DNA from 3 places in the Caulobacter sp. SRI_008 genome. Region 1 is predicted to be linked to each of the others. Evidence: predicted binding sites of a transcription regulator. Region 1 holds the regulator's gene; each other region holds the start of a gene.
The links. The regulator LexA, encoded in region 1, represses DNA repair genes until DNA is damaged. The targets are predictions, from matches to a motif close to ATGTTCNCNANNTGTTCT.
Positions count from the first base shown of each region.

Region 2: the regulator LexA is predicted to act here: its motif matches at 3,057-3,074, upstream of uvrA (excinuclease ABC subunit UvrA).
Region 3: the regulator LexA is predicted to act here: its motif matches at 4,553-4,570, upstream of AC2YHT_RS03440 (putative DNA modification/repair radical SAM protein).

Region 1 is NZ_JBYCZS010000009.1:21,443-28,195, reverse strand. It holds gene AC2YHT_RS09745 (ComEC/Rec2 family competence protein) at 108-2,168, shown strand; gene AC2YHT_RS09740 (isocitrate lyase/PEP mutase family protein) at 2,219-2,989, shown strand; gene AC2YHT_RS09735 (TonB family protein) at 2,990-3,385, opposite strand; gene AC2YHT_RS09730 (bifunctional helix-turn-helix transcriptional regulator/GNAT family N-acetyltransferase) at 3,482-4,429, opposite strand; gene lexA (transcriptional repressor LexA) at 4,577-5,284, opposite strand; gene lepB (signal peptidase I) at 5,589-6,386, opposite strand; gene trpC (indole-3-glycerol phosphate synthase TrpC) at 6,633-6,753, opposite strand, start outside.
Region 2 is NZ_JBYCZS010000027.1:28,999-35,751, forward strand. It holds gene AC2YHT_RS20975 (nucleoside 2-deoxyribosyltransferase domain-containing protein) at 1-349, shown strand, start outside; gene AC2YHT_RS20980 (ABC-F family ATP-binding cassette domain-containing protein) at 514-2,094, opposite strand; gene AC2YHT_RS20985 (hypothetical protein) at 2,236-2,907, opposite strand; gene uvrA (excinuclease ABC subunit UvrA) at 3,166-6,075, shown strand; gene AC2YHT_RS20995 (hypothetical protein) at 6,162-6,753, opposite strand, start outside.
Region 3 is NZ_JBYCZS010000003.1:1,152-7,904, reverse strand. It holds gene AC2YHT_RS03455 (FecR family protein) at 50-1,006, opposite strand; gene AC2YHT_RS03450 (RNA polymerase sigma factor) at 1,003-1,596, opposite strand; gene AC2YHT_RS03445 (UdgX family uracil-DNA binding protein) at 1,807-3,321, opposite strand; gene AC2YHT_RS03440 (putative DNA modification/repair radical SAM protein) at 3,321-4,541, opposite strand; gene AC2YHT_RS03435 (hypothetical protein) at 4,660-4,950, shown strand; gene pdeM (ligase-associated DNA damage response endonuclease PdeM) at 5,126-5,833, opposite strand; partial or broken gene AC2YHT_RS03425 (helicase-related protein) at 5,844-6,753, opposite strand, start outside.

The DNA.
Region 1 (6,753 bases):
CCGGCCGCTGGGCGGCGCGTCTTAGCACGGCCGTTCGAAGGTGTCCTAGTCCCGCAGCGCTCGCTTCACAGGCGATCGATGAGGCAAGGCTCAACGCGGGCCGCTGGATGCTGTGGGCGCCGGTCGCCTTCGGCCTGGGCGCGGCCGGCTATCTGGAGCTGAAGGTCGAGCCTTCGTGGTCGCTGCTGGCCCTGGTCGCGCTCGCCTTGGCCGTGCTCGCGGTCTGGAGCCGCGGCTGGCCGCGCTGGAGCGGCCTGGCGATTCCCCTGACCCTGGCCGTCTTCGCGGCTTCGGGCGCCTTGGCCGGCAAGGTCCGCTGTGACCGGGTCGCCGCGCCGGTCATGCCGGTCGAGCGGAGCGTGCGGGTCATCGACGGCTTCGTCGTCGACGTGGTCTCGCCCGGCGCGGCCGGACCGCGCCTGCTGGTCGCGCCGGTGTCGATCTCACGGCTGTCGCCGGAGGCGACGCCCACCCGAATCCGCGTCAGCCTGGCCGAAGGCGAGGTCGCGCCGCCGCCCGGTTCGGCCCTGCGCCTGAAGGCCATGCTGTCGGCCCCGCCGCCGCCAGCCGCGCCCGGGGCCTACGACTTCGCCCGCGACGCCTGGTTCAACGGCGTGGGCGGCGTCGGCTTCGTGGTCGGCCAGATCGAGGAGACCGCGCTCGACCCGCCGCCCTGGCGGCTGCGCCTTTCCATGGCCATCAACGCCGTGCGCTGGGATCTGGCCTCCCGCATCGTCGAGCGGCTGGGGTCCGACAGCGGCGGCATCGCCGCGGCCATGGTCACCGGCCACGAGGCCTGGGTGACGCCCGAGCAGACCGAGGCCATGCGCGCCTCGGGCCTGGCGCACATCCTCTCCATATCCGGCCTGCACATGGCCATCGTCGGCGGTTTCGTGTTCGCGGCCGTGCGGCTGCTGATCGCCGCCTGGCCGTGGGTGGCCCTGCGGGTGTCGGGTAAGAAGATCGCGGCCGTCGCCGGTCTCGCGGCCGTCGGGGCTTACCTGATCATCTCCGGCGCGCCGCCGCCGGCGCTGCGCGCGGCGATCACGGCGGCCGTGGCCTTCCTGGCGATCCTGGCCGACCGCCAGGCCGTCAGCCTGCACGGCCTGGCCCTGGCGGCCCTGATCATCCTGGTCGCCCAGCCCGAGTCGGCCGGCGCGCCCGGCTTCCAGATGTCGTTCGCCGCCACCGCCGCCCTTGTGGCCCTCGCCGAGGCCTGGCCGCGCCAGCCGCGCGAGATCTCCGTGCCCTGGCCGATCCGCTTCACCCAGGCCGCCATGGGCTGGCTCGCCATCAGCGTCGGCGCCAGCTTCGTGGCGGGCATGGCCACCGGCCCGTTCGCCATGCAGCACTTCAACCGCGTCGCCGTCTGGGGGCTGCCGGCCAATCTGGCCGTGTCGCCGCTGTCGTCCTTCGTGATCATGCCGTTCCTGGCGGTCGGCGCCGTGCTGGAGCCGCTGGGACTGGGCGCGCCGTTCCTGGCCGTGGCCGGCTGGGGCATCGACGCCATGACCGCCATCGCCCGCTGGTTCGCCGGCGCGCACGGCGCCCAGCAGGTCGTGGCGAGCGGCCCGCCGTTCACCCTGGCCCTGTCGTTCCTGGGGATCATGCTGCTGTGCCTGTGGAAGGGCCGGTTGCGCTGGCTGGGCGCACCGCTGGCCCTGGCTGTCGCCCTTTGGCCGCGCCCGGCGCCGCCCGACCTGTGGATTTCGGCAGACGGCGCCACGGCCGCCGCGCGCCGGGGCGGGGAGGCGGTGCTGCTGCGCCCGGACGCCCGCCGCTTCGGCGCCGATCTCTGGGCCCGCCGCCGGGGTCTGACGCCCATCGCCGGCAAGGACTTCGCCTGCGACCGCGTCTCCTGCGCGCCGCTCGCGTCGGCCCCGGTCGCCGTCGGCCTGTCCTGGACCCGCCGCGCGCCCGATTTCGCGGGCTTGCAGCGCCTTTGCGCCGGCGCCCAGGTGGTGGTGGTGCGCGGACCCCGTCCTGCCGTCCTGCCGGCGACTTGTCACGACGCCGTCGTGCTGGCGGGCGAGGATTTCGCGGCCGGCGGTTCGGCCGAGCTCTGGCGTCGCCGCGACGGCTGGTGGATCGTCTGGGCCCAGCCCCTGCGCGGCGCGCGACCCTGGGTGGCGACTGCTGACAGGAATGCGCAAGAACCGGGCGGATAGTCGCGGCCGGCAGCCGTAAGGACTCGCGCCCCGTACTGAAGGAAGACCCGATGACCGACGCCTCGCTGTTCGCCGCCAAGTTCGCTGGAAGGCGAGCCGCTTTCCGCGCCCTGCACGCCGACGGCTTCTTCGTGCTGCCCAATCCGTGGGACGCCGGCGGCGCGGTCCGGCTGCAGAAGCTGGGCTTCAAGGCCCTGGCCTCGACCAGCGCCGGCATGGCCTGGTCCTGGGGCCGCGCCGACGGCGAGGTCACGGTCGATGAGGTGCTCGAGCACCTGCGCGCGCTGGTCGCCGCAACCGACCTGCCGGTCAACGCCGACTTCGAGGCCGGTTTCGCCGACAGCCCCGAAGGCGTCGCCGCCAATGTCGCCCGCGCCGTCGAGACCGGCGTCTCCGGCCTCTCGATCGAGGACCGCACCGGCAAGGATCTCTACGACCTGCCTGACGCCGTCGCCCGCATCGCCGCCGCCCGCGCCGCCATCGACGCCTCCGGCCAGGACGTGATCCTGGTCGGCCGCACCGAAGGCTTCCTGATCGGCCGCGACGACCTCGCCCCGACCATCGAGCGCCTGGTCGCCTATGCGCAGGCCGGCGCCGACTGCCTCTATGCGCCGGGCGTGACGAAGTACGACGACATCGCCGCCATCGTCGCGGCCGTGGCGCCAAAGCCGGTCAACGTGCTGCTGTGGGGACCGGACATGAAGCTCGCCGACCTGCCGGGCCTGGGCGTGCGCCGCGCCAGCACCGGCGCGGCCCTGGCCGCGGCGGCCTGGGCCGGCTTCGACGCGGCGGTCAAGGCGCTGGCCGGTCTGGATCGCTGATCAGCGGACAGTGATGTCCGGAGCGCCGCGACGGATGCGGTATTCGAGCGTGATCAGCAGATCGCGGCCGGCGGTCGGCCGTCCGTCCCGCGTGACGGCGTCCACGTCGTGCCTGGCCAGCAGCTTGAGGGCGGCCAGACCAAATTCGGGGCTGTTTGACGGCGTCACGTTCAGCACGGTGCAGTTCGTCAACACGCCCTTGCCGGCGATCGTGCAACGCGCCTGGACGTCTCCAGTCCTTCCGACCCGCATGGCGCGATCGGGATAGAAGCCGCCGAGCGGGCTGGAGGCGTGGAACCCGATGTCCGCCAGCGTCAGCGGCGGCTCGGCCGCCGAATTTTCGGCCGCCGGCGCTTGCAACGCCAAGGCCAGCATCACTGCGATCAACGCGATCATCCCCTCTGGCATCCCCTCTGGTTGTCGATCTTGGCTAGGACGCTTTGGGGGCGAAGTTCAAGGGCGCGGACCTGCCAGGTTCGCGCTCCTGCGCCGTCATCGGTGCGGTTCGGCGGGCTGGCCGGCGAGGTCCAGCGACCAGATCTGGTCGACCAGGTCGTGGCCGAACTGGCGGCCGGGCGCCTCGTGGGTCAGGGTGAAGCCGGCCTGCTCGTAGAGCCGGCGCGCGGCGGTCAGGACGCTGACGGTCCAGAGGTCCAGCCGCGCATAGCCCAGCGCCCGGGCGCGTTCGACGCAGGTCTCGACCAGCCGCCGGCCGACGCCCAGTCCGCGGGCCTGCGCCTCCACATAGAGCAGACGCAGCTTGGCCACGCCGGGCGCATCGCCGCGCACCAGGAAGATCGAGCCGACCATCCGGCCGCCGGCCTCCGCGATCCACGCGTCGTCCCGGGCGGGATCGAACTTGTGGTGGAAGTCGGCCAGGATGCCGGCCACCAGGGCCTCGTAGTCGCCGTTCCAGCCGTGTTCGCTGGCATAGAGCACCGCCTGGCGCGAGGCGACCAGGCCCAGGTCGCCGGGCCGCAAGGCCCGCAGCACGACCTCGGGCGCGCCGCTCTCGAACACCTCGTTGATGGCGCCGGCAGCCTCGAGCAGGCGCGCCCGCTGCAGCGGATGCAGCCCCTCGATCAGGGCGCCGACGCTGGCGCGGGTGTTGGCCTCCAGGGCGGCGAAGGTCGCGCGGCCTTCATCGGTCAGGCTCAGCAGCTGGTGGCGGCCGTGGGCCGGGTTCTCGCGCGCCGTGACCAGGCCCCGTTCGGAAAAGCGCTTGATCGTACGGCTGACCTGGGCGGGATCCAGGCGCAGGGCGCGGGCGATGTCGGCGGCCATCGGGTCGGTCCGGTTGGCCAGCTCGTAGAGAACCCGCGCCTCGCTCAGCGTGAACGGGCTGCCGTCATAGCTGGCGTCCAGCAGGCCCAGGCGGCTGGTGTAGACGCGGTTGAAGGCCCGCAGGGTGGCGACGTCGATGTCGTGCTGATCGGTCATGCGGCCTCCAATGTTGATTGCGTCAATATTGGAGTTTTGTTGACTGAGTCAACACTGGCCGGTCGGGCGGCCATCGCCGCGCCCGCTAAACGGAAAAGAGCGCGACCTTGCGATCGCGCCCTCGAACCGTCGTGCCGGCCCAAGCCGTCAGTGATAGCGGCGGATCAGGCCCACCAGCTTGCCCTGCACCTCAACTTGGTCGGGGCCGAAGATGCGGGTCTCGTACTTCGGGTTGGCCGCTTCCAGGGCGATCGAGCCGCCCTTCTTGCGCAGGCGCTTGAGGGTGGCTTCCTCGCCGACCAGGGCGACGACGATCTCGCCGCTGTTGGCCGTGTCGCCCTTCCGGATGATCACATAGTCGCCGTCGAGGATGCCGGCCTCGATCATCGAGTCGCCCTGCACCTCGAGGACGTAGTGCTCGCCGCCGCCCAGCATGCTCTCGGGCACCGGCAGGCGGTCGCGCTCGTGCTGGATGGCGTCGATCGGCGTGCCGGCGGCGATGCGGCCCAGGATCGGCAGCTCGCGGCTGTCATTGGCGATCGGCAGGGAGGGGGCGGGGGCCGAAGGGGCGGGGCCGCCGCCTTCCAGCACCTGCGGCCGGAACGCGCCGCGGCCCTTGGGCGGGGCGGCCGTGGTTGCCTGCTGCGGCAGCTTCACCACCTCCAGCGCCCGGGCCCGGTGGGCCAGGCGGCGGATGAAGCCGCGCTCTTCCAGGGCGGTGATCAGCCGGTGGATGCCCGACTTCGACGCAAGGTCCAGGGCCTCCTTCATCTCGTCGAAGGAGGGGGAGACGCCGGTCTCCTTGATCCGTTCGTGGATGAACATCAGCAGCTCGTGCTGCTTGCGGGTGAGCATGACGGCCTCGCAAGTCGTCGCGGAACAAACCGCAAACCTTGCGAATGTTCTCTAGGTGTTCTTGGTTAAGGTCAAGTGAATTACGGCGACCGGCGTTCTGCCAATTCGCTTGCGCCGCGCGTATCAGGACCCGGGTCCTAAATGACTGATTTTACGCCGGATAAGTCCGCCGTTCTCAGTCGGCCTTATCGGGCCGCGACGGCGAACCGAGCCGCGATTTTCCGTAGACGGTGCGATCGCGTCGCGCCCCGGCCCGCGAGAATATCGCCGCCGAGACCGCGATTCCCGGCGCGCGCAGACCGATTCACAGCCGCTGGAACGACCGATTCCATCGCGGGCCGGCGCCGCTTTCCCACGAGAACACCACCATCTCGGCCCGGCCGACCAGATTCTCGAACGGCACGAAGCCCATGCCGATCTGCGACGGCAGATTGGCGTCCACCGCCGGGTTCCAGGCGCAGCGGGCCTGGCCGGCCGGGATCGGGCCGGGGTCGAAGCGGCTGTCGAGCGAGTTGTCGCGGTTGTCGCCCATCATGAAGTAGCAGCCCTCGGGCACGCGATAGACGGCGGTGTTGCCGGCCGCCGTGCGCGGGCCGTAGCTGTTGGCCAGATGCGTCTTGCCGCCCGGCAGGGTCTCGACGAAGCGTTCGGCGGGCAGCACGCCGAACGGGGTGTCCTCCATGCGCGTCCCCAGAGGCTGCTGGACGACCGGCGCGCCGTTGATGCGCAGCACCCCGTCCACCACTTGCAGCTCGTCGCCCGGCAGGCCGACCAGGCGCTTGATGACATCGGTGCGGCCGTCGCCCGGTTTCTTGAACACCACCACGTCGCCGCGCCGGGGCTCGCGCCCCATCAGCCGGCCATGGCCGATCTGCGGGCTGAACGGCGCCGAATGGCGGCTCCAGCCATAGGCGAACTTGTTGACCAGGATGCGGTCGCCGACCAGCAGGGTCGGCTCCATCGAGCCGGACGGGATCACGAACGGCTGGCACAGCACCGTGCGCGGCACCAGCACGATGGCCGCCGTCAGCGCCAGGGTCCTGGCCCAGTCGATCAGATGCGCGCCCAGTTTCGAGCGAAGCGACGTCTTGCCGGTGGTCATGCGAAAAGCCCCTCGATCGGTGTTCAGGGGTGATGATCCGCGACAGCTTGGCCGAAACGTGGCCGAGCGGCGTTATGTGAGTGCCGGGCCGTGATCTCTGATCTGCGCTCTCAATTCCGTTCTTCCCCGCGAAGGCGGGGATCCAAGCTGAGGCGGCGGGCCAATCGACGAGCGCGCCCCAGCATGAGAGTCTGCTTGGATCCCCGCCTTCGCGGGGAAGAACGGATCTACTAGTCTCTGACGGCCCTAGCCGATCAGCTCGCGCGTGGCGGCCGTGACGTCGGCCTGGCGCATCAGGCTTTCGCCCACCAGCATGGCGGTGGCCCCGCAGGCCTCCATCCGCACCACGTCGGCATGGGTGAAGAGG
Region 2 (6,753 bases), on a different contig from region 1:
GGCCCTGGCCGACCAGGACGTGGTCGTCCTCAATCCGCGCCGGCCCGACTGGAACCCGGCCTGGAAACCCGTCGCCGACGAGCCGGAGTTCCGCCGCCAGGTCGAATGGGAACTGGCCGCCCTGGAGAGCGCCGACGTCATCGTGCTCTACCTGACGCCCGGCTCGCAGTCGCCGATCAGCCTGCTGGAGATGGGCCTGCACGCGCGCTCGGGGAAGCTGGTGGTGCTTTGTCCCGAAGGCTTCTGGCGCAAGGGCAATGTCGACATCACCGGCGAGAAGTATGGGGTCAAGCAGGTGGAGAGCCTGGAGGCCCTGATCGCCGAGGTGAAGGCGCGGGTTAAGCGGTAGCTCACCGCTCTCGGGACCTCTTCCCGTAAAATCCCCGCGAAAGCGGGGACCCAGGTGTTTTATCGTCGAGCGCCGTGGGTTTCAGAAAAAGCCTGGGTCCCCGCTTTCGCGGGGATTTCACGGAGAGAACCGGTGAGAAACGGAGAGAAGGCGTCACCTCCTCTCTACAGCTCCACCTCCCGCTCCACCCCGATCCCGGCCAGGAAATCGGGGTCGTGGCTGACTACCAGCAGCGCCCCGTCATAGCCCGCCAGCGCCGCCTCCACGGCCGCCACCGAGTCCAGGTCCAGGTGGTTGGTCGGCTCGTCGAGGATCAGCAGTTGCGGCGGGGTGGGTCCCGCCAGCACGCAGGCCAGGGCCGCGCGCAGGCGTTCGCCGCCGCTCAAAGACCCGGCCAACCGGTCGGCGGCGCTGTTGCGGAACAGGAAGCGGGCGAGCGCGGCCTGGGCGGCGTTGCGGTCGGCGGCGGGGTGCAGGCGTTGGAAGGCCTCGCGCAGGGTCTCGTCCGGACGCAGGATGGCCAGCGACTGGTCGAGCATCACCGCCGGGACGCCGCGCGTCACAGTGCCCGCCGTCGGCGCCAGCACGCCGGCCGCCAGGTTCAGCAGGGTCGACTTGCCCGCGCCGTTGGGGCCGCGCACCGCCACCCGCTCGGGACCGGCCAGGCGCAGGTTCACCGTTTCCAGCACTGGTGACCGGCTAGGCCAGCCGAAGGCGACCTCCTCCAGGGCCAGCACCAGCCGCCCCGCCGGCAGGCCGGTGGGCGGCAAATCAAAGCCCAGGGTTCGCGCCCTCTCGACCCGCTTTTCGGCCGCCTCCACCGCCTCGCGGGCGCCGGACTGCAGCCGCTCGGCCAGGCGGCGCTCCTTGCCGCCGGTGTTCTCGGCGCGCTCGGCCCGGGCGCCGAGCAGGATCTTGGGCTCGCTGCCCTTGGCGGCGAAGCGCTTGCCGGCGGCGTCACGGCGCGCCTTGCGTTCGAGCGCGGTCTGGGCCTCACGGGCGGCGCGGCGCTCGTCGCGTTCGGCGCTGTCCAGAGCCCGGCCGGCGGCCTCCACCTCGGCGGCCTTGCGCTCGGCATAGAGGTCGTAGCCGCCGCCGTAGCTGGCCGCGCCCAGGCTGGAGATCTCGACAATGCGGTCCATGCCGCGCAGCAAGGTCCGGTCGTGGCTGGCGACGATCGCCCCGCCCTTCCAGCGGGCCAGCACCAGCGCCACGAGGTCTCGCGCCTCGGCGTCGAGGTGGTTGGTCGGCTCGTCCAGCAGGATCAGGTCGGGCGCGGCCAGCAGCAGGGCGGCAAGGCCCGCGCGGGTCTGCTGGCCGCCGCTGAGGGCGCTCGCGGGCCGGTCGGGATCGAGACCGGTCAGACCGACCTCGGCCAGGGCCTCGTCCAGCCGCACAGGCAAGGTCCAGTCGGCCTCGGCGAAGTCGGTGTCGTCGCCCTGCCCCGCCTCGATGCGCGACAGCCGCCGCCAGGCCTGCCCGACGCCCAGGCGGTCGGCCAGGATCGCGTCCGGCGCAAGCTCCGGCGTCTGGTCGAGCACGCCGATCGTCCCGGCGCGGGCGATGGTCCCGGCCAGGGGCGCCCGCGCGCCGGCGATCAGCGCCAGCAGGGTCGACTTGCCCGCGCCGTTGCGACCGACCAGGCCGACGCGCTCGGCGCCGACCGACAGGTTCAGGTTTTCGAAGAGAACGCGGCCGTCAGGCGCGGCGGCGGAAACGGAATCCAGTGTGATGAAGGCAGGCATGGGAAACCACGAACAGGGAAACGGGAAGGACGAAGCGGTCTTCCGTCTGGCTGATCATGGCGGCCTCCATCAGGGGTGGAGCCGGGCTTCTACGCCCGCGAACCGGGTTCGGCAAGCCGGGCCCCAAATAGGAGCTTCGCGTCAGCAGATCCCGTCGCGCAGGCGCGGCTGCTCGGCGCGGCCGGCGCGATAGGCGCCGCAGCGGGCCTGCTTGCGGGCGTCTTCGGCGAAGGGCGGCGGGGGCGGCGGCAGGCCCCGGGGTACGAACTTCGCGGGCGGCGGGGCGGGACGGCCCACGGGTCCCATCCGCGGCGACGGAGCCTTGGCGGCGAGACTGCCCCAGCACTTGTCCTTCTCCTCGTCGGTCAGGTGCTCGCTGCTCAGGCCCTTACAGGCACGGTGATAGCGGCCCCAGCGGAAATCCGGATTGCCTTCGGTCAGCTTCCAACGATCGACGGCCCGGGAATCGAGGCGCCAAGCGGGGTCGATCGGCGGCGCGGCGGGGCCGAGCGAACCGGCCGACGACGCGCCCTCCCCTTCGCCCGTCGCGGCGGACGCGACGCCGTCCGGATCCGCCCGAGGCCTGGAAGCGCTGAGCGCTGAAGGGACGGGCGACGTTCTGGCCGCTCGCTTCGGCGCGGGCGGCGGGTCTTCCTCCTCCGTGCGGTCGAGCTCGACCAGCATGGCCGGCGGCTCCACCGGCGGCGGCGTGCGCTCGACCAGCGACAGCAGACCGATCAGCAGCAGGTTGGCCGCCAGCCCCGCCGGGGCAGCGATCGCCCATCGTCCGACCTCGCGTCGCCCCCGCCCCATCGTCCGCCACCGAAGATTGCTCTGACGACGAATGCTCGCGCTTCGATGGCGTCCGAAATTCGACCGCGCGGCGCCCGCTTTGCGCCCTCGAAAGCGCCTCCTGCTGACATCTGATGTCAGCAGGACTGGCAGCAGGATGGCTGCGGCGTTTGTTCGCATGTTGTTCTTGTGTTAATGCCGCGCCAGCGCCCTACATATAGCCGCTGCGCCGCGCCTCGCGCGTGGCTCCCAATCCGACCTTCGAGCGTTCCGGACACCATGGCCGAGCAACTGAACTTCATCCGCGTCCGCGGCGCCCGCGAGCACAATCTCAAGGACGTCAGCGTCGACATTCCGCGCGGCGAGCTGGTCGTGCTGACCGGCCTGTCGGGCTCGGGCAAGAGCTCGCTGGCCTTCGACACCATCTATGCCGAGGGCCAGCGCCGCTACGTCGAGAGCCTGTCGGCCTACGCCCGCCAGTTCCTCGAGCTGATGAGCAAGCCGGACGTCGACCTGATCGAGGGCCTGTCGCCGGCCATCTCGATCGAGCAGAAAACCACGTCGCGCAACCCGCGCTCGACCGTCGGCACGGTGACCGAGATCCACGACTACATGCGCCTGTTGTGGGCGCGGGTCGGGGTTCCCTACTCGCCGGCCACCGGCCTGCCGATCGAGAGCCAGACCATCAGCCAGATGGTCGACAAGATCACCGTCCTGCCCGAAGGCACGCGCCTCTATCTGCTCGCCCCCGTCGTGCGCGACCGCAAGGGCGAGTACCGCAAGGAGATCGCCGAGTGGCAGAAGGCCGGCTTCCAGCGGCTGAAGATCGACGGCGAATACTATCCGATCGAGGACGCCCCGGCCCTCGACAAGAAGTTCAAGCACGACATCGACGTGGTCGTGGACCGCGTGGTGACCAAGGCCGGCATGGAGCAGCGTCTCGCTGACTCTCTGGAGCAGGCCCTGCGCCTGGCCGATGGCCTGGCCGTGGCCGAATGGGCGACGATCGACGAGGGCGAGAAGGAGCCCAAGCGGCTGCTGTTCTCCGAACGCTTCGCCTGCCCGGTCAGCGGCTTCACCATCGCCGAGATCGAGCCGCGGCTGTTCTCGTTCAACAACCCGGCCGGCGCCTGTCCCACCTGCGACGGCCTGGGCGCGAAGCTGGCCTTCGACGCCGACCTGATCATCCCGGACAAGGACAAGACCCTGCACAAGGGCGCCGTCGCGCCCTGGGCCAAGGGTCCCTCGCCGCTCTACACCCAGACCCTGCAGGCCCTGGCGCGCCACTACGGCTTCTCGATGGACGAGCCCTGGTACAAGCTGCCGGAAAAGGCCCGGACCGTGGTGCTGAACGGCTCCAAGGGCGAGAAGATCAAGTTCACCTACGACGACAACGCCCGTAAGTACGAGGTCGACAAGCCCTTCGAGGGCGTGCTGCCGAACCTGGAGCGCCGCTGGCGCGAGACCGACAGCAGCTGGGTGCGTGAGGAACTGGGCCGCTACCAGTCCGACACCCCCTGCGAGGCCTGCGGCGGCAAGCGCCTGAAGCCCGAGGCCCTGGCCGTGAAGGTGCATGGCCTGGACATCGCCGCCGTCTCGAACCTGGCCATCCGCCCGGCCCGCGACTGGTTCACGGCCCTGGAAGGCCACCTGACCGACAAGCAGCTGGAGATCGCCCGCCGGATCCTCAAGGAGATCAACGATCGCCTGCGGTTCCTGGTCGATGTCGGCCTCGACTACCTCAACCTGTCTCGCGGCTCGGGCACGCTGTCGGGCGGCGAGAGCCAGCGCATCCGCCTGGCCAGCCAGATCGGCAGCGGCCTGACGGGCGTTCTGTACGTGCTCGACGAGCCGTCGATCGGCCTGCACCAACGCGACAACACCCGCCTGCTGCAATCGCTGCAAGGGCTGCGCGACCTGGGCAACTCGGTGCTGGTCGTCGAGCACGACGAGGAGGCCATCCTCACCGCCGACTACGTGATCGACATGGGCCCGGCCGCCGGCGTCCACGGCGGCGAGATCGTCGCCGAGGGCAAGCCGGACGAGATCATGGCCAATCCGGCCAGCGTCACCGGCCAATACCTGACCGGCGCGCGCGAGATCGCCGTGCCGGAAGAGCGCCGCCCGATCAACAAGAAGAAGATGCTCAAGGTCATCGGCGCCAAGGGCAACAATCTGAAGGAGGTCACCGGCGAGATCCCGGTCGGCACCTTCACCTGCATCACCGGCGTCTCGGGCGGCGGCAAGTCGACCTTCACGATCGAGACCCTCTACAAGGCCGCCGCGCGCCGCCTGAACAACGCCAGCGACGCCCCGGCGGCGCACGAGCGCATCGAGGGCCTGGAGAACTTCGACAAGGTCATCGACATCGATCAATCGCCGATCGGCCGCACCCCGCGCTCGAACCCGGCCACCTATACCGGCGCCTTCGGGCCGATCCGCGACTGGTTCGCCCAGCTGCCGGAAAGCAAGGCGCGCGGCTACGGCCCGGGCCGCTTCAGCTTCAACGTCAAGGGCGGCCGCTGCGAGGCCTGCCAGGGCGACGGCGTCATCAAGATCGAGATGCACTTCCTGCCCGACGTCTACGTCACCTGCGATATCTGCAAGGGCAAGCGCTACAACCGCGAGACCCTGGACGTGCTGTTCAAGGGCAAGACCATCGCCGACGTGCTGGACATGACGGTCGAGGAGGCCGCCGACTTCTTCAAGGCCGTGCCGCCGATCCGCGACAAGATGGAGACCCTCAAGCGCGTGGGCCTCAGCTACATCAAGGTGGGCCAGCAGGCGACGACGCTGTCGGGCGGCGAGGCCCAGCGGGTGAAGCTGTCCAAGGAGCTTTCCAAGCGCGCCACCGGCCGCACGCTCTACATCCTCGACGAGCCGACCACCGGCCTTCACTTCGAGGACACCAAGAAGCTGCTGGAGGTGCTGCACGAGCTGGTCGACCAGGGCAACACCGTGGTCGTCATCGAGCATAACCTCGACGTGGTGAAGACCGCCGACTGGCTGCTGGACTTCGGTCCCGAAGGCGGCGACGGCGGCGGCGAGATCGTCGCCGTGGGCTCGCCCCAGGACGTGGCCAAGGTCGAGGCCAGCTGGACCGGCAAGTACCTGAAGGAACTGCTCGACCGCCACGAGGAGCGCCGCCTGGCGCGGGTGGGCGAACTGAAGAAGACCAAGCGGGCCTGATCAGGCGTCCGCCCGAAGCGAGCTTGAAACAACAAAGGGCGGCGGGTCTCCCCGCCGCCCTTTTTCATGTCGGTGTCCCTGGGGGATCAGACGTCGAACGGCCCGCTGGGGGCGGCCGGCTTGGCCGCCCGCTCGACGATCTCGCGATAGATGAAGGCCGACGGGGCGTAGATCGTCACGCTGGTCAGCACCGTGATCAGGCCGCCGACCGCCAGGCTGAGCACGCCGGTCGGGGTGAGCAGCGACTCCAGCGTCAGCTTCTGCGACTGCATCAGGTCGTTCAGGGTGTCGAGGTTGAAGCCGCTGAGCGCGCCGCCCAGCAGGGTGATGATCAGGAACAGCAGCAGATAGACGACGACCGCCAGGATGGTGGCCACGAAATAGGCCCCGAACATCGGCCAGAAGCGCCCCTTGGTCAGGGCGAACGAGCCGAAGACGTTGATCTTGCCCTCGGTGAAGGTCAGCACGTTGGCCAGCGACAGGCGCACGCCCAGGAAGATCAGCACCCCGAACGAGGCCGGCACGATCAGCAGGCCGACCAGCGCGGCCAGGGGCGGCGCAATGGCGCCCAGGATGACGAGGATGAGCGTGACCGCGACCAGCAGGACCAGATAGGCCGCGAACAGCAGCAGGCCCAGCAGGATGGAGACGCCGGCCTGGCGCAGCTCGTCGGCGCCG
Region 3 (6,753 bases), on a different contig from region 1:
CTCCCTCTCCCTATGGGAGAGGTGCTTTGAGGGACGGGAGGGTCTCGAGCTACCCCTTCCGCGCCAGGCGGATCACGCCGTCGTCGCCTTCGCTGGCCCGGACCGGGAAGGCGCTGGTGACGGCGGTGACGAAGGCCTGGGGTTCGGTGCTCTGGAAGTAGCCGGCCAGGCGCAGGTCGGCGATCGACGGGTCGGCGATGCGGACCTTCTGGCGGTTGTAGCGGTTGAACTCGGCCACGGCCTGGCTCAGCGACTGGCCGTTCAGCGCGATGGCGCCCTGGCGCCAGGCGAGCGCCCGGTCGATCTCGGCGTCCGACAGCGGCTGGGCGTGACCGCCGTGCGGGCCGTAGACCATGGCCGTGCCGGCGGCGATCCGCACTTCCTTGGCCGGCCCCTTGCCGTCGGGCTCGATGTCGGCGGCGCCGCGGCGGACGGTGACGGCGGCGTTCTCGGCCCCCAGGCGGACGGAAAGCTCGCCGCCGCCGGTCTCGATGCGGGCGTCGCGGGCCTTGACCACGAAGGGACGGGCGTCGGGGGCGGCTTCGAACAGGGCCTCGCCCTTGACCAGCTTCACCTCGCGCACGCCGTTGCGGTAACGCACGACGACCTTGCTGTCGGTGTTGAGCTCGATGCGGCTGTTGTCGGCCAGCACCACGACGCGGCGCTCGCCGATGTCGGTGGCGTAGGCGGTCGAGGCAGTGGCGCTGAGCATGCCGGCCCCAAGGACGCCGGCGATCGCGGCGGCCGCGGCCATCATCGTCCAGGGCGAGCGGCGGTCGAAGGCGCGACGGGCTTCTTCCGGCGCGAACAGGTCGGCGTCCGGCTTGGCGGAGACAGGCTTGAACACACGCAGACGATCGGCGCGCTCCCAGGCGGCGTGCTCGCGCTCGAAGGCGGCCTCGTTTTCGAAGCTTTCGGCGCGCCAGGCCTCGAAGGCGGCCCGTTCGTCAGGCGCGCAGGCAGGATCGGACAGCCGCACCACCCACTGGGCGGCGGCTGCTCTCACTGCTTCGCGTCGCGATCCCGCTTCCCGACCCATGAACGCCCTTCGTCGATACGCACTGGCTGGGTCGCGCCCGAGCGGCCCAGCTTTTCGGAACAGTAGCGAAGCCCCTTGATCAGGTGCTTCTCGACAGTCGAGACGGACAGGCCCATGCGAACCGCTATCTCGCCCGGCGACAGGCTATAGACTTTCCTGAGGGTGAATACACGCCGGCATTGTGTCGGCAGCTCGGCGATCGCCTCGCGCAGCTGGCGAAGTTCGTCGCGCGAGACCAGCGAGGCCTCGGGTCCGGGTGTCTCGTCCATGCCGCCGATCTGCTCGAAATCGGCCACGGCGGTGATGGTCAGCACCTTGCGGCGACGCAGGCCGTCGAAGGCGATGTTGCGGATGGTGCGCGAGGCGAAGGCGGCGGGATTGGTGATCTCGCGCCAGGTCTTGCAGGCGATCACCCGGGCGAAGGCGTCGTGGACCAGATCTTCCGGATCGGCCTCGCCGTTGCGGCAAAACTTGCGCGCATAGGCCAGAAGCCGCGGTTCCAGGGGCAGGATTTCCCTGCGGAACCAGGCTCGGCGCTGTTCGTCTTCTGGTGTCATCGCCCTCGTTCCCCGGCCGGGAACCAACCCCGGCGAAGCCGTCGTGGCAAGAGGCGAACACGCGCCCCGACGGCGGAGAGGGCTTATGCGCCGTGTTTCCGCGGGTAACATTGCGAGGTGGGGCAAGGACTTGCGCCCGGTGCGCGGACGCCAAAAGATTCAGCAGATTTTTTGCGCGGCCTGTCCGTCAGGCGAGCGCTCGCGCCTCCTTCAGTCGAGCAGTCCGGCAAGCTCGCCCGCAAGGCGCAAATCCTCGACGAATTCGGTTCGTGCACGCTCGCGGGCGGCGGCGTCCGGCAGGCGCAGCAGGAAGGACGGGTGGTAGGTCAGCACCGCCCGGGTTTGATCGGGCAGTTGCAGCGCCTCGCCGCGATTGGCGCCGATGGGCGTGATCTTGCCCATCACCGCGTGCGCCGCCGTTGCGCCGAGGGCGACGATCACCCGGGGGCGGACCAGTCGTCGCTCGGCGTCGAGCCACCAGCGGCAGGCCTGCACCTCGCCCCGGTCCGGGGTCTTGTGGATGCGCCGCTTGCCGCGCGGCTCGTGCTTGAAGTGTTTGACTGCGTTGGTGACGTAGGTCCGATCGCGCGGCACGCCGGCCTGTGCGAGCGCCTCGTCGAACACCTGGCCGGCGGGGCCGACGAAGGGGCGGCCGGCCAGGTCCTCCTGGTCGCCGGGCTGCTCGCCGACGAACATCAGCCGGGCGTGGGCCGCGCCTTGGCCGGGGACGCCCTGGGTGACGTCGCGCCACAGGTCGCAGCGGCGGCACAGCTGCACGCCGGCCGCCACGGCCTCGAGGCTGGCGGGGACGTCGCCGTTGTAGGATCCGTCGCGAGCCTGGCGCAGGGCGGCCTTCAGCACGCGGTCGGGAGCGGGGGAGGGCGTGGCGGCGACCATGGCGGCGGCGCGCGCCTGGGCGGTTTCGATCAGCTGCGGAATGAGCCGCGCCTCTGGGAGGTTGCGCCAATAGCGCTTGGGCATCTCCTGGCGCATCATCTTCTCGTTCAGCCGCGCCGGGTTGAAGATCGAGGCGTAGTAGGTGCGCCAGAGCTCTTCCTGGGCGTCTTCGGCCGGCGCGTCGGCCGGATCGGCGCCGTCGGAGACCTTCAGCGTCTGCCCGTCCCAGGCCACGCAGGCGTCGGGCGTCAGTATGGTCCAGGTCATGGTGGTGAAGCGGCGGGCGAAGAACGGGGCGGCGGCCTCGGTGACGCGGTGGGCCGGCTCGAACCAGGCGGCGTAGGCCTCCGGCTCGGTCTCGACCAGGCGGAAGCGGACGAAGGCGTGCATCTTGTGGATCGCCCGCGACACCGCCTTTTCCATGTCGCGGGCTTTCGCGACATCGGGATCGGCGGGGTTGTCGATCAGGCGGGGTTCGCGCTCCAGCCGCCACAGCAGCCGATAGAGCAGGGCGAAGCGCTCGCCGGAGCGGTGCAGGACGACGGACTTGGCCAACTCGACGAAGGCGGGCGGCACCGTAAAGCCCCTCCCCCTTGCGGGGAGGGGTTGGGGTGGGGGTGTGAGCTCGGCGTCTCTAGAGGATCGATCGGCCATCTCCGCGCCGACACCCCCACCCCCTGCCCCCTCCCCGGAAGGGGGAGGGGAGAAGAGGTCGCGCTCCACCGTCCAGATCACGGCTTCGGGCGAAACGCCCTCGGCCCGCAGGTCGCGCGCCGCGACCCGCCAGCCGTCGAAGTCGATCTCGGAGGCCAGCCGCACCACGCGCATCAGAAGAGGCTCAGCTGCGCCGGTTCGACCAGGCGGGCCTTCAGGTGCTCACCGTCGGTGGCCATGCCCGGCGTCCAGCCCTCGGCGACGACGAAGGCCTTGGCGCGCTTGACCACGGCGCCGACGCGCTTGAGGTCGTCGAGGGTCAGCCGCGCCTGGCGACGGGCCAGCAGGATGCGGTCGACGGCCTTGGCGCCCAGGCCCGGCACGCGCAGCAGGGTCTCGCGGTCGGCGGCGTTGACGTCGACGGGGAATCTGTCGCGGTTCCGCAGCGCCCAGCCGGTCTTGGGATCGACCGACAGGTCCAAATCCTCGCCGGCGCTGATGATCTCCGGCTGCTCGAAGCCGTAGAACCGCATCAGCCAGTCGGCCTGGTAGAGGCGATGCTCGCGCAGCAGGGGCGGGCGGCTAGACGGCAGGCGGTGGCTGGAATCCGGGATCGGGCTGAAGGCCGAATAGTAGACGCGGCTGAGGCGATAGGCGCCGTAGAGCGAGGCGCTGCGGGCCAGGATGTCGCCGTCGCTCGCCTGGTCGGCGCCGACGATCAGCTGGGTCGACTGGCTGCGGGCGAAGGTCTTGCGGGGCGCCGTGCGGGCCGGCTCGGCGCGCTCGTCGATGGCCAGGCGCATGCGGCCCATGGCCCGCTTGATGTCGCCGACGTCCTTCTCGGGGGCCAGGGACTTCAGGCTCTCGTCCTGGGGCAGTTCGATGTTGATCGACACCCGGTCGGCATAGAGCCCGGCTTCGGCCGCCAGCTCCGGCGAGGCCTCGGGGATGAGTTTCAGGTGGATGTAGCCGCGGAAGTCGTGGTCCAGCCGCAAGGCTTTGGCGATGCGGACCATCTCCTCCATCGTGTAGTCGCCGTTGCGGATGACGCCCGACGACAGGAAGAGGCCCTCGATATAGTTGCGCTTGTAGAAGTTGAGGGTGAGGTCGACGACCTCCTGCACGGAAAACCGCGCCCGGGGCGTGTTCGACGACACCCGGTTGATGCAGTAGGCGCAGTCGTAGATGCAGAAGTTGGTCAGCAGGATCTTCAGCAGGCTGATGCAGCGCCCGTCCGGGGCGTAGGCGTGGCAGATGCCCATGCCTTCGGTGGAGCCGACGCCCTTGCCGCCGACGGAGTCGCGCTTCTCGCCGCCCGATGAGGCGCAGGAGGCGTCGTACTTGGCGGCGTCGGCGAGGATGGAGAGCTTGCGGCGGATATCGAGAACGGCCATCGCTTACCGTATCGTTCTCCATATGTTCCGTCCAGCGGCGTGATGTCGCGCGCTATGTCGCCTGTCGGGGAACAACCGTCGGTCCCACGCGATCCCCTTTCAGCAAAAGGAGCCTTTCATGGCGCGCCGTAAAGACGACTGGCCTTCGACGATGTTCGACGCCTGGGCGCTGGGGATGGAGGCTTCGGCCGTCATCGGCCTTAGGACCATGGTCCTGGCCGGCGGCGGGGCGCGGGCGCAGAGCGAGGCGATCCGCATGACCACCGAGAAGATGGCGGCGGCGGCCGACGTGGGGCTGAAGTTCTGGACCGGCGGCCTGCCCCAGGCCCCGGACGCGGCGACGCGGGCGGTGATCCGGGACTACCGGACCAAGGTGCGCGCCAATCGGCGGCGGCTGGCGAAGGGGTAGGGCGAATCTCCAGAGATCGCCTTCCTGGGCCTTGTGCCCAGGATCCATGGTTCCGCTGCTCAAACCTTTACAGGACGGCCTGTGTTTGAGCGGTCGCCGGCATGGGCCCTCGCCACAAGGGCGAGGGAGGCGGTTATGGGTGATGCTTCAAGCGCGAGGCGATCTTGAACGCGACCTAATCCGGCCGCAGCGAGCGCGGCCCCACCGCGTGCACCCGCTTGCCGCCCAGGGCGCCGGCCAGGGGCGGGGCGGCGAACAGGTTGGAAAAGGCCTGGTCGAGGATGTTGAGGCCCCCGGTATAGGCCCCGAAGGCCGGCAGGATCAGGCGCTGGCCGTCGGTGACGAAGCAGCGCTTGCGCACGCTGCCGCGACCGCTGGAGACGCGGGCGGCCGGGTGCAGGTGGCCGGCCACCTCGCCGGGCTGGACGCCGGGCTCGGGCTCGTGGCGCAGGATCAGGCCGCCGATGGAAAGCTCGTCGATCACCTGGCCGGGCAGGGCGCGGGGGCCGTCGGCGTCGTGGTTGCCCACCGCCCAGATCAGGTCGCGGCCGACGGCGAGGGCGCGCAGGCGCTCGGCGTCGTCGGCGGCCAGGCGATCCTCGGCCGCGCCGTCGTGAAAGCTGTCGCCGAGGAAGATCAAGGTCGCCGGCGTCAGGGCCGCCACCTCGGCCTCCAGGCGGGTCAGGGTCTCGCGGGTGTCGTAGGGCGGCAGCATCTGGCCGAAGCGGGCGGCGTAGGACGAGCCCTTCTCGAAGTGCAGGTCGGCGACCACCAGGGCGCGCTCGGCCTCCAGCCACAGGGCGCCGGAGCCGCGCAGCAGCACCAGCCGCTCGGACACCATGACCGTCAGGCCGCCGCAGTCGCTGAGCTGGAACCTCGTCAAGCCGAACACCTCAAGAAAGGGCCTCCGCGATCAGGTCTTCCTCCGCCTCGGCCAGGATCATGTCGCTGGCCGCGTCGCCGGGCGCGCGCTCGCGGCCGATCTCCAGCATGATCGGCACGGCGAAGGGCGAAACCTTGTCCAGCGCCGCATGGCGGATGCGGCCCTTGATGCGAGCCAGTAGATCCCCCAGCCGCGCCACGTCCAGCTGACCGGTCGCCGCATCCATACGGGCGCAGCGTAGCAAGAGGTGGTCGGGCTGGTGCTTGCGCAGCACGTCGTAGATCAGGTCGGTCGAGAAGGTGACCTGCCGGCCCGACTTCTCCTCGCCGGGATAGCGTCGCTCGATCAGCCCGCCGACCAGGGCGCAGGCCTTGAAGGCGCGCTTCATCAGGAAGCTTTCGTTGAGCCAGTCCTCCAGGTCGTCGCCCAGCATGTCCTGGTCGAAGAGGTCGGAGAGATCCAGCTCGTCCATCGGCCGCAGCGACCAGATGTTGAGGGCGTAGTCGTTGCAGACAAAGCCCAGCGGCCCGACGCCCAGGCGGTCCAGTCGGCGGGTCAGCAGCATGGCCAGGGTGGTGTGCGCCAGCCGCCCCTCGAAGGGGTACATGACCATGTGGAACCGCTTCCCGCGTGGGAAGGTCTCCAGCAGCATCTCGTCCTCGTCGGGGATCAGCGAGCGGAGCTTCTGATAGGCCATCCACTCCTGCACGTCGGGGGGCAGGGCCAGCCACTCGGCCTCGTCGTGCATCATCTTACGCACGCGGCCGGCCAGATAGGTCGAGAGCGGGAACTTCGACCCGCCCCAACTGGGCATCTTCGGGTCCTTGTCCGGCGCGGGCGTGACGAAGGCGTCAGCGCCCACCAGGCTGTTGAAGCGCCAGACCTGGCCGGCGAACACGAAGGTGTCGCCCGGGGTCAGC